Prosthecodimorpha staleyi: one gene and its partner. The protein of the gene in region 2 interacts with the protein of the main gene of each other region in a pairwise test. Links are inferred from orthologs where the notes say so. Each region holds a gene or a part of one and is shown on either strand. Other genes may lie near its edges.

The links.
Region 1: the proteins of accC (region 2) and ribD interact in binary tests that used the Escherichia coli proteins (3 or more experiments, as listed by UniProt). The link is inferred for Prosthecodimorpha staleyi from one-to-one orthologs.

What each region holds. Positions count from the first base shown.
Region 1 is NZ_JAHHZF010000005.1:122,556-128,620, forward strand. Bases 88-2,918 are described here. They hold ribD (bifunctional diaminohydroxyphosphoribosylaminopyrimidine deaminase/5-amino-6-(5-phosphoribosylamino)uracil reductase RibD), read right to left. Parts: upstream 2,156-2,918; coding sequence 1,019-2,155; downstream 88-1,018. Other genes in these bases: ribH (6,7-dimethyl-8-ribityllumazine synthase), read right to left, coding at 88-329; KL771_RS11230 (riboflavin synthase), read right to left, coding at 361-1,008; nrdR (transcriptional regulator NrdR), read right to left, coding at 2,220-2,690; KL771_RS11245 (S8 family peptidase), read right to left, coding at 2,780-2,918. In the rest of the region: more of ribH, read right to left, coding at 1-87; more of KL771_RS11245, read right to left, coding at 2,919-4,513; KL771_RS11250 (hypothetical protein), read left to right, coding at 4,805-5,779; glyA (serine hydroxymethyltransferase), read right to left, coding at 5,878-6,065. UniProt on the Escherichia coli protein: Converts 2,5-diamino-6-(ribosylamino)-4(3h)-pyrimidinone 5'-phosphate into 5-amino-6-(ribosylamino)-2,4(1h,3h)-pyrimidinedione 5'-phosphate.
Region 2 is NZ_JAHHZF010000009.1:277,382-283,426, reverse strand. What follows is about bases 1,986-4,796. They hold accC (acetyl-CoA carboxylase biotin carboxylase subunit), read left to right. Parts: upstream 1,986-2,617; coding sequence 2,618-3,976; downstream 3,977-4,796. Other genes in these bases: KL771_RS19200 (hypothetical protein), read left to right, coding at 4,744-4,796; aat (leucyl/phenylalanyl-tRNA--protein transferase), read left to right, coding at 3,984-4,646; accB (acetyl-CoA carboxylase biotin carboxyl carrier protein), read left to right, coding at 2,109-2,600. Outside these bases: KL771_RS19225 (pyridoxal phosphate-dependent aminotransferase), read right to left, coding at 1-672; KL771_RS19220 (DsbA family protein), read left to right, coding at 928-1,701; more of KL771_RS19200, read left to right, coding at 4,797-5,370; KL771_RS19195 (DUF2155 domain-containing protein), read right to left, coding at 5,383-5,856. UniProt on the Escherichia coli protein: This protein is a component of the acetyl coenzyme A carboxylase complex; first, biotin carboxylase catalyzes the carboxylation of the carrier protein and then the transcarboxylase transfers the carboxyl group to form malonyl-CoA.

The DNA of each region.
Region 1 (6,065 bases), on a different replicon or contig from region 2:
CGGGCCGATTCGTTCGACACGATCTCGTAGTGGGTGGTCTCGCCGCGGATGACCGTGCCGAGCGCGACGAAGCCGTCGAACGGCCCCGTGTCCGGCGCGGTCGCCCCGCGCGCCGCCGCCTCGACGGCATAGGCGATCACGGCGGGGATCTCCAGCGCGCCCGGGACCGTGATGGTCTCATGGCTGACGCCGGCCGCGTCGAGCGCGGCGCGCGCACCGGCCAGAAGGGCGTCGGCGAGATCGTCGTAGAAGCGCGCCTCCACGATCAGGACATGGGCGCCCTTCACGGCGGCCGGATCATAGGCGGCGGTATGACTCTTGGTGCTCATCGGCGATCCTTCGGACGGCGGCGGAACGGCGTCAAGCCCGCGCCGCGACCGTGGGGAAAGAAGTGCGGGCGTTAGCCGCATCCGCCTCGGCCAGCCGGGCGACGTAGCGGGCCATCAGGTCGACCTCGATATTGACGTGGTCGCCGGCCTGACGGGTACCCCAGGTGGTGACCGCGAGGGTGTGGGGGATCAGCATCACGGAGAATCGGTCGCCCTCGACCGCGTTGACGGTCAGCGAGGTGCCGTCGAGCGCGACCGAGCCCTTCCGGGCGACGAAGCGGGCGAGTTCGGCCGGCACCTTGAAGGTGAAGATGGCCATCTCGCCCTCCGCCCGCCGTTCGACGATCGCGGCCAGACCGTCGACATGACCGGTGACCATGTGGCCGCCCATCTCCTGGCCGAGCGTCAGCGAGCGTTCGAGATTGATCCGGGTGCCGACGGCCCAGTCTGCCATGGAGGTGACCGCCAGGGTCTCCGGCGAAGCGTCGACATCGAACCAGGCCCCTGCCCCGTCGCGGCCACGGTCGACCACGGTCAGGCAGATGCCCGAACAGGCGATCGACGCGCCGAGATCGATGCCGTCCGGCGAATAGCCGGTGCCGATGCGCAACCGCACGCCTGCCTCGAGCGGATCGCGCTGCCGGACGGTGCCGATATCGGTAACGATGCCGGTGAACATGGATTCTCCTTCAGCGGCCGAGGCGGCGGTAGGTGACGAGGCGATCCTCGCCGATGCGGCGGCGATCGATCGGCTGATAGCGGCCATCGCGGCCGGATTCGAGCCCTTCCAGGGATGCCGGTGCCGCCACGCCGCTCGCCCCAATCACCGCGCTCGAACGGAACAGCGCGACTTCGTCGACGAGATCGGCGCTGAGCAAGGCCTCGGCCAGATCGGAACCGCCTTCGACCAGAACGGACGGGATGCCCTTCCAGGACAGGCTGGTCAGTCCCTTGACGAGATCGACATGCCCGTCGGGCGCCATCGGCACCATGACGATGTCGACGCCGGCCGCGCGCAACGCCTCGATGCGGCTGCGCGGCGCCTTCTCGGTGGTCAGCAGATGCACCGGCACCTGTCCGGCGGAACGGACCAGACGGCTTTCGAGCGGCAGCCTGGCATGGCTGTCGACCACGATCCGGGCCGGCGAAGCACCCTCCATGCCGGGCAGTCGGACGGTCAGGTCCGGATCGTCGACCAGCGCGGTGCCGATCCCGACCATGACGGCATCGACTTCCGAGCGCAGAACCTGCGCATAGGCGCGCGCCGCGTCGCCGGTGACCGGAACCTTGGCGACGCCGCGCCGTCCGATCATGCCGTCGGCCGAGACCGCGAGCTTGAGGATCATGCGCGGCCGGCCGCGCCGCATGCGGGTGAAATGATTGGCGAGGCCACGTTCGGCCTCGGCCGCGCCGACGCCGACCACCACCTCGACCCCGGCGGCGCGCAGCATGGCGTGGCCGCGGCCGGCGACCCGGCTGTCGGGATCCTCCTGGGCGGTGACCACGCGGGCGATGCCGGCCTCCAGGATCGCCTCGGCGCAACCCGGGGTCGGCTTACCGTGCTGGGAACAGGGTTCGAGCGTGACGTAGAGAGTGGCGCCGCGCGCCCGCTCACCGGCCTCCGCGAGTGCGATCCGTTCGGCATGCGGCCGCCCGCCATGGGCGGTGGTGCCGCGGCCGACCACCTCCGGCCCGTCCGGCCCGGCGCGCACCACCACGGCGCCGACCGAGGGGTTCGGTCGGGTCAGCCCGAGATGGCGACGCCCCATGCGCACGGCGGCATCCATGAAGCGGCGGTCGAGGTCTGAGACCCGTCCCGCGGACATGTGGTCGGTCTGGCTCAATCCGGCACCGGTGGCGCGCTCGGCGGCGTGAACCCGACCGGACCGATCACTTGTCGCGATCGGTCTCGTCCTGGCTCAGTTCGCCGAGTACGGTTTCGAAATCCTTGGCCTCGCGGAAGTCCCTGTAGACCGAGGCGAAGCGGACATAAGCGACGTCATCCAGGCTTTTCAAGCCTTCCATCAGCAACTCTCCGATCTGCTGGGAGGGGATCTCGGGTTCGCCGAGGCTCTCCAGCTGGCGGACGATGCCGTTGACCATGCGCTCGATCCGCTCCGGATCGACCGGCCGCTTGCGCAGCGCGACCTGCACCGAGCGCATCAGCTTGTCGCGGTCGAAGGGAACGCGGCGGCCGGATTTCTTGACGATGATCAGTTCGCGCAGTTGCACCCGCTCGAAGGTGGTGAAGCGGCCGCCGCAGGACGAGCAGACCCGCCGGCGCCGGATCGCAGCCCCGTCCTCGGTCGGGCGCGAGTCCTTCACCTGGGTATCCTCGCCTCCGCAATAGGGACAGCGCATCGCTCGGCTCCGGTTCGATTCGGGTGGTCGGTCCGGCGCGAGATGTACGCGGATTCGCGAAGGAGCGGAAATCCGGCGCGGACCGATGCTCACTTCCGGACGAAGGTCACCAGGCGGGTGGTCGTGCCGATGGCGTTGGTGGTGTTGGTGAAGGTCAACGTCGCCCTGTAGGTGCCGTTGTTGAGCTTGGCGGCGGCCGCCTCGTTGATCGAGAGCGTGATCGCCGCCTCCGGATCGGTCGCGGTGCCGGCGGTCGCGCTGACCTTCAGCCATTTCGGGATGCCGGCGCCGCCGGCCGTGATCGTATAGCCGACATCGCCGTTGGCGCCGAGCACGGTGTAGCTCTTCGCCGCCATCGAATAGTCGGCGCTGGTCAGGCGGGTCACGGTCCAGCCGTCGGTCGGAGAGACGACCAGCGTGGGCGGATCGGTGACGGGCGGGATGGTCGCTGCCGGGAAGGTCGTGGTCAGGATGGTCTTCGCCGAATCGATCCGAATGCGTCGCGCGGTGACGCCCGATGCGGTGATGGCGCGGCCGGAATTCTCCAGCGCGGCCTCCATGGCATCGACCGTGGCGCCCGGCACGGCGCTGCGCAGCGCCGCAAAGGCGCCGGCGACATGCGGCGCCGCCATCGAGGTGCCCGATGCCTTGCCGTATCCGGAGAGGATCGAGGACTGGATGTCGACGCCGGTCGCATAGAGATCGACCATGTCGCCGACATTGCTGAAGCTCGCCAGCCCGTCCTTCTTGGTCGTGGCGCCGACGGTGACCGCAGTCGAGATGCAGCCCGGTGCGCTGACGCCGGTCGTGAAGCCGTTGTTGCCGGCCGCGATCACGGTCGCGATGCCGTTGGCGCGGAGCGTATCGATCGCGGTCTTCACGGCCGGCAGATCGGCGTCGCAGTTCTCATGGGCGACGCTGTCGCCGATGCTCATGTTGACGGCGGCGATTTTCACCGGATCGTAGCCGTCGCGCACGTTGTTGACCCAGTCGAGAGCGGCGACGATGTCGCTGAACCAGGCGCCGAGCGAATTGCCGGACCGGCTGAAGACCTGGACCGGAACCAGGCGGGCGAAATGGGCGACGCCGTCGCGCGAGCCGGTCTTGCCGCCGAGGCCGACCGCGATGCCGGAGACATGGGTGCCGTGAAAGCAGGCCGAACTGACCGAGGCCGCGCAGGTCTCCGCCGCTCCGATCCCGGTCTGCGTGAACTGGCCGTTGGGGCACAGCGTCGTCGCCACGCCACCGCCGCCGGAGAAGCAGGCCTGGTCGATGATCTTCGGGGCGAAGAACGGGTGGCTGGTCTTGACGCCGGTGTCGAGGACGGCCACCGCCTGGTTGGAGCCGGTCGCGCCGAGCGTCCAGGCGGCGCGCGCGCCGGTCAACTGGGTCGAGGTATCGAGCAGCGGCTGGACCGCTTCGTCCGGCTGGATGGCCGCGACGGTGGTGTCGGCCGCGAGGCGTTCGAGTTCGGCCGGGTTCGCCTCGAGCGCGACGAGCGGCAGCGTCGCGTAGCGGCGCACCTTGCGGGTGGGTTCGTCGGCGCTGCGCAGACCGAGCACTCCGGCAAGCACGCGGTTCTGGCCATCCGCGATGCGCGTCTTGCGATCGCGCCGGTCGGCGGCGTCGGGCGCCGGATCGTTCAGAACGACGATGTAGCGCAGGCGTGTCGCGGGCAGGGCCGCATCGAGCGAGAAGGTGCCGATGCCCTTGCCGAACTTCGCCTTGAGACGGGCCGACGGCTGATGGGCCTCGGCGGCGACCGATCCGGCCAGGACAAATCCGCAGACGGCAAGGATGCGCAACAGATGCCCGGACCGCATGGCTTGCTCCGACAAGGTCGACTCGACTAAGGGCAAACGTAAGCCGCAGCCGTTAACCGTCGGTTTGCCGTCGACGATAGTCATGTCGCGACCGCGCCGCGAAATGTTAGTTTGCGATGAAGCGGTTCGGCTCCGGCCGAACGCGATTCGGATGCTGTCGGCGGATCGACCGCGATCGGACGGGGCACCCGACTGGGGCCGACAGAACCGGATGCCGGCGAGACCCGGCGTCGGAGCGAGGCGATGTCCGCCGGTCGACGGCCTGTGGCAAGAAGGGGATGACGGAGGCGCATGGCCGAGATCGGGCTGAGATTGATCGGTGTGTTCTATCTGGCAGCGGCCTTCTATGTCGGACGGACCCTCATTACCGGCCGCAGCCTGACGGCGATGCTCGAGGCCCTCGCCCAGGGACCCGCGACCCGGGCAACGCGTTGGCGCGACCATTGGCTTGCCGCCGGAACCATCCCGGTCGGGCTCGGTGGCATGATGCTCGCCGTGCTTTCCTGGCTGGCCTTGCCGCTGTTTCTGATCGGTCTTGCCCAGCAGGTGCTCTATCTGGGCCTTGTTGCGCCGCGCTGGCTCGACCCGCATGACGAGCCCGTCGCGGCCGAGCGCGCGGCCACCCGCAATGCCGCCGTCGTCTATTCGGTCGCGACCGCCCTGGTGGCCATGGCCGCTGCGGATGGAAGGCTCCTCCCCCTCGGCGCCTTCGATCCCGCGCTCGTCGCAGCGATCATGACGCTCGCCGCCGTTCTGGTCGCGGGATTCGCGTTTCTCTATCTGCGCGCAGGCCGATTGACCGACTACGGCGGCGGTGGTGACGACGGCGACGACGACGCCATCGACCGGGCGGACGAACAGGCCCTGCCCGCACGGGCCTATGCGCCGCCCGCGCCGGACATGCCGCCCTCCTATAGCGTGATGGCGGATTTCGGCTGCCATCCGGTCTGGTCGATTCGTCCGGCCGACTACGGGTCGGTCGATCCCGCCGATCTCGACATCTCCCGGCAACTCGAGGCCGATCTCGCCCGCTGGGCGGATGAGTTCGAGCAGTCGCTCGATCCCGAAAACCCCGCCGAGCCGCGCTGGACGACCGAGGCCCATGCCGAGCACGAGGCGCGGGGGCGCGATCTCGCCGAACGCCTTGCCGCCGAGTTCGCCGCCTCGGGTCGCGCCGGCTGGCAGGTATTCGCCTTTTCGACCGACGCCGGGCATGTCCGGGTCTCGCCCTCGGGCGAGGTCCGGCCCCACGATGCCCATTCGTAAAGGGCGTCGGACGCGACCGGCATCGGCGTGATCAGACCCGGAAATGGCAACGGGGGCCGCAAGGCCCCCGTCCGGTCATGTCGTAATTGTTGTTTCGCTCAGCGATAGATCGGGAAGCGACGGCAGAGCGCGGTGGCCTGCTCCTTGACGCGGTTCTCGATCTGCGCGTCGCCGGCCTCGCCGTTCTTCTGCAGGCCGTCGATGACCGCGGCGATCATCTTGCCGACCTCGCGGAACTCGGCCGGACCGAAGCCCCGGGTGGTGCCGGCCGGGGTGCCGAGGCGCA
Region 2 (6,045 bases):
GGGCGAGAATTCGAGCGCGCTGCGCTGCTCGCCGGCGAAGACGAGGCCGTGATAGATCTCGTCCGAGATGAACCACAGGCCGAGTTCGTCGGCGACCTCGACCAGCGCCTTCAGCGCCTCAGGCGAATACATGGTGCCGGTCGGGTTGGCCGGACTGGCGATCAGGATGCCGTGCAGCGGCTTCAGGGCATGGGCGCGTCGGATCATGTCGGGCGTCAGCGCCCATCGGGTGTCCGCGCCGGCCTCGATCTCGACGGCTTCGATGCCGAGCGCGCCGAGCAGGTTGCGATAGGCCGGATAGCCGGGCGTCGGCATGGCGACGCGCTGGCCGACATCGAATGCGGCCAGAAAGGCGAGACTGAAGGCGCCGGAGGACCCGGCCGTTACGGCAATTCGGTCGGGCGAGACGTCCAGCCCGTAGGCCTTGGCGTAGTGGCCGGCGATCGCCTCGCGCAGCGGACGGATTCCCATCGCCTCCGTGTAGCCGAGCCGGCCCGAGGCGATGGCCGCCTGGGCCGCCGCCACGACCGGCTTCGGCGCCGGGGCACCGGGCTGGCCGACCTCCATGCGCACCACCCGGTGGCCCTGGCGCTCGCGCTCGACGGCCGCCGCCAGCACCTCCATGGCGATGAAAGGCTCGACGCGGCTGCGATTTGATGGCTGGAACGGCATGGCAGTCTCCGGTGTCGGGCCCTTGCGCGCGACGCTCTATCAGGTCGCGGCCCTGAGGCAAGACCCGCTGCCGCGGCCCCGACCGTCATTGGGAGCGGTCGGCGCCGGAGCACGGCGGCGGCAGCCCCGGACGCCACCGCCCCTCAAGCAGATGTGAGACCGGCATTGCGAGCCCGGCTTCGCGGAATGGCGCCGATATCCTATAAGGCTCGTCACGCCTGGGCTGCGGTCCGGCCGAACCGGAGTTCGCGATCGATGAAGCTGCGCCTCGCCGTCCTTGCCCTCCTCGCCGCCCTCGTGCTGCCCTTCGCGGGTCTGGCATCCCGGCCGGCCGCTGCCGCCGATGCATTGACCGCCCAGCAGAAGACGGCCGTCGAGTCGATCATCCGCAACTACCTGCTCGAACATCCGGAACTGCTCGAAGAGGTGATGACGGCGCTCGAGAAGAAGCGCGCCGACGAGGCCGCGCTTGCCCGGAACCAGATCATTTCCGAGAAGGCGGGCATTCTGTTCAATTCGGCGCGGCAGGTCGTGCTCGGCAATCCGAAGGGCGACGTAACCGTTGTGGAATTCTTCGACTACCGCTGCGGCTACTGCAAGCGCGCGCATTCCGACATGGCGGCTCTCCTCAAGGAGGACGGCAAGATCCGCTTCGTGCTGAAGGAATTCCCGGTGCTCGGTCCGGCGTCCAAGGACGCTGCCCGGGTGGCGGTGGCGGTCAGCCGGATCGCACCCGAAAAGTATGCAGACTTCCACCAGAAGCTCCTGCTCGGCCGCGGTGAAGCCAACCTGGCGCGCGCGACCGAGGTCGCGGTTTCGATCGGCATCGACAAGGGGCGCCTGGAGGCCGAGATGGGCAGCCCGGAGATCGAGGCGACGCTGGATGAAAGCTACGCCCTTGCCAACGGGCTGGGTCTGACCGGAACGCCCTCCTACGTGATCGGCAACACCGTCGTACCCGGCGCCGTCGGCTACGACCAGTTGAAGCAACTCGTGTCCCAGGCCCGTTGCGGCACGACGACCTGCTGAGACCCGGTCCGACGCCTCATCCCGCGCCACGTTCGCCAGCCGGCCCGATGGGGGCTTTTCCTGGCCGGTCCGAGCCCCTATAAAGCGCGCCTGCAGCCGGCCCCCGAGCGGGATCGACTCGGGGCGGTTTTGGCCGCTCCGGCGATCGCGAAGCGGGGCCGCAACCCGGGCGGCGGGAGCCTTGCGAGGCTCTACCGGATCCTCCGGGCGGATCGGCCGCCGGCACGGCCCAGGATGGACATGTCGATCCCAGTCTTCGCCGAGTGTCGTTTCCCCGTCGCCGACCGGCCAGCCCTGGCCGGTTTCCGGCGCCTGCGGAAACGATGCCGCCGAGGTCGCCTCCCCTGATCCGGCGCGGCGCCCGCTCCGGAGCGGACGCGCCGGCCCTCAAAGGCTCGAGTAACGTAATGGCCACCACGAAGAAACCGTTCGACACCGATCTGATCCGCGATCTCGCGATGCTGATCGCCGAGACGGACCTGACCGAAATCGAAGTCGCCCATGGCGACCTGAAGATCCGCGTCGCCCGCAACGTGACCATCACCGCGCCGGTGCACATGGCGCCGGCCCCGAGCTATGCGGCCGCGGCCGCACCGTCCTCCCCGCCGCCGGTGCCGCCCTCGGCACCCGGAACGGCCGCGCCGGTCTCCGACTTCGCCGGCCACCCGGGCTTGGTCAAGTCGCCCATGGTGGGGACTGCCTATCGCGCCGCCGAACCCGGCAGTGCGCCGTTCGTCGACATCGGGTCGAAGGTGCGCGAGGGACAGACCCTGCTGATCATCGAGGCCATGAAGACCATGAACCAGATCCCGGCCCCGCGCGCCGGGACGGTCACCGCCATCCTGTTCGACGACGCCGCGCCGGTGGAGTATGGCGAGCCCCTGGTCGTGATCGAGTGAGCCAAGGACCCGCGCGGATGTTCAACAAGATCCTGATCGCCAACCGCGGCGAGATCGCCCTGCGCGTTCTGCGCGCCTGCAAGGAACTCGGCATCAAGACCGTGGCGGTCCACTCGACCGCCGATGCCGACGCCATGCATGTCCGCCTCGCCGACGAGAGCGTCTGCATCGGCCCGCCGCCCGCACGCGACAGCTACCTGAACATCCCGCAACTGGTCGCCGCCTGCGAGATCACCGGCGCCGACGCGGTCCATCCGGGCTACGGCTTCCTGTCCGAGAATGCCCGCTTCGCCGAGATCGTCGAGGCGCATGGCGTCAAGTTCATCGGCCCGACGGCGGAGCATATCCGCATCATGGGCGACAAGATCGAGGCCAAGCGCACCGCCGAGAAGCTGGGCATCCCGGTCGTGCCGGGCTCCAACGGCGGCGTGTCGAGCGAGCAGGACGCGCTCCGGGTCGCGGCGGAAATCGGCTATCCGGTGCTGATCAAGGCGGCCGCCGGCGGCGGCGGGCGCGGCATGAAGGTGGCGAAGACCGAGGACGACCTCGTCGAGGCCTATTCGACCGCCCGCACCGAGGCACGCAACGCCTTCGGCGACGATTCGGTCTATATCGAAAAGTATCTCGGCCGGCCGCGCCATATCGAAATCCAGGTGATGGGCGACGGCAAGGGCAACGCGATCCATCTCGGCGAACGCGACTGCTCGCTGCAGCGCCGCCACCAGAAGATCTGGGAAGAGGCCGGCTCGCCCGCCCTCAATGCCGAGGAGCGCGACCGCATCGGCGGCGTCGTCGCCAAGGCGATCGCCGATCTCGGCTATGCCGGCGCCGGCACAATCGAATTCCTCTACGAGGACGGCGAGTTCTACTTCATCGAGATGAACACCCGCCTGCAGGTCGAGCATCCGGTGACCGAGGCGATCACCGGCATCGACCTCGTCAACGAACAGATCCGGGTCGCCTCCGGAGCGACGCTGTCGGTGCGCCAGGAGGACGTGAAGTTCAACGGCCACGCCATCGAGTGCCGGATCAATGCCGAGAACCCGGCCACCTTCACGCCGTCGCCGGGCCGGATCACCTACTACCATCCGCCCGGCGGGCTCGGTGTGCGGGTCGATTCGGGCGTCTATCAGGGCTATTCGATCCCGCCCTACTACGACAGCCTGATCGGCAAGCTGATCGTGCACGGCCGCAATCGCGTCGAGTGCATGATGCGGCTGAGGCGCTGCCTGGACGAGTTCGTCGTCGACGGCATCGAGACGACGATCCCGCTGTTCCGCAAGCTGGTGGAGAACCAGGACATCGCCAACGGCCAGTATGACATCCACTGGCTGGAGCGCTTCCTGGCCTCCAAGCCGTTCGCCGACGGAGCCTGACGCGCCGATGGCCGGCCGAAGTGGCTCCAGCGTCGACATCACCCCAGACATCCTGCTGCGCGCCTATGCGGTCGGCATCTTCCCGATGGCCGAATCGGCCGACGACCCGGGCCTGTTCTGGGTCGAGCCGGAACGGCGCGGTATCATCCCGCTCGACGGCTTCCATGTCGGCCGCCGCCTCGCCCGCACCGTCAAGGCCGACAAGTTCGAGATCCGCTGCGACAGTGCCTTCGAGGCCGTGATGGAGGGCTGCGCCGCGCCCGCCCCCGGCCGGCGCAAGACCTGGATCAACGACCGCATCCGCGAGCTCTACACCGCCCTGCACCATTTGGGCCGTGCCCATTCGGTCGAATCCTGGATGGGCGAGGAACTGGTCGGCGGCCTCTACGGCGTCTCCCTCGGCGGCGCCTTCTTCGGCGAGAGCATGTTCTCGCGCGAAACCGACGCCTCCAAGGTCGCGCTGGTCCACCTGGTCGCCCGTCTGAAGGCCGGCGGCTACACCCTGCTCGACACCCAGTTCGTCACCGAACACCTGTCCGGCTTCGGCGCCATCGAGGTCTCGCGCCGCGAATACCAGCGCCTGCTCGAACGCGCCATCGTGCTCGAGGCCGATTTCGCCGCCCTCCCGAAGACCGGAGTGACAGGGGCTGAAGCGCTCGTTCGCCTGTGAGGCTAGGTCTGCCACGCGAGAGGGTGACACCCTAGATTGTTGTTCGGTTTCGGATTATGGTTTGACGGGAGCAATTACACGACTCCTGGATGACGTCATGCATCTTACCGGAACATCCCTGCGTTCGAGCCGATTGAAGGCGCTGGAGCCCATCGTCCAGACTTGGGCCGATTGCGTCGTCGCCTATTCAACTTTTCACAACGGCGACGATGCCGCCTACTACTACGGTGAGCGTCCGAACGTATCGGTTCTGTGCAGCGCCGCATGGGTGGCCGGCGCTGTGGGGATTGAAGAATACGCAGCGGAAAAGGGATTCGGCCCGAAAGCGCGACCGGGGCGAGCCGACCTGTACATCAAAGGGCGCGATTTCTATTTCGCCATTGAGGCGAAGCATCGCTGGGACGATATCTTCTCGGAAGGGTCCAATACCACCATCCAGGATGCGATTGTCAGTGCGAAGGAAGACGCTCGAGACGTCCATGACGGGACCCGGGTTGCAGTTGTTTTTCTGGCTCCGTCATGCAAGAGTGATAGTCTCTTTGAATTCAAGAAAAATCCGAAGATAATTATCGACCGATACGTCGAGAGCATCCAAAGTACATACGGTGATGCCGGGCTGATAGGGTGGAGTTTTCCACAATCGACGCGATTCATCGAAGGAAGCGACGGCAACTTCTGGCCCGGCGTGGCGGTTCTGGCATATGCCGTCAACCGTGACTCGTAGATTTTCGACTATCTACTGCTTGACCGCGGTCGCCGGGACGTCGCTGGAGGTGGCTTTGCAGGCGGTCAGCCAGATGTCGTAGACGGGGTGCTCGACGGCGTGCAGGCCAGGGCTGTCGGCGAACATCCAGCCGGTGAAGATACGGCGGATCTTGTTGTCGAGCGTGATCTCGTCGACTTCGACGAAGGTGGTGGTCAAGGGCGCGATGGTCTGCGGGCGCGAATAGCAGACGCGCGGGGTCACCTGCAGGGCGCCGAACTGGACCGTCTCGTTGATTGCCACGTCGAAGGCGATGATCCGGCCGGTGATCTTGTCGAGCCCGGAGAAGTTGGCGATCGGCTGCGAGATCTTGGTGCCGTCGTCGGGCGACGGCGGCGGCTGGCGGCGCCCCTGGCTCTGCGCGAAGGCGGCTCCGCCCAGCGCAATCGTTCCGGCCGCGAGCGCGGCCACCAGGATATGCGCCCGAAGAGTCCGTCCGCCCGTCATGCCGCGTCCGCTTGTCCCTGCCCTGCCCTGCCGGAAATGCCCCGCCGGACGTGCCATTTTCAGAAGTCTCGACCCGGCGGCTGACCGCCCGGAAGCGGCTTGCCTCGGCCCGTCCGGCCGCGCCGTCACCCGCTGAAGGCTTCCGACGGCGTCGGCCACATAGCACGCGTCTAGCGGGGCGAAAAGGCG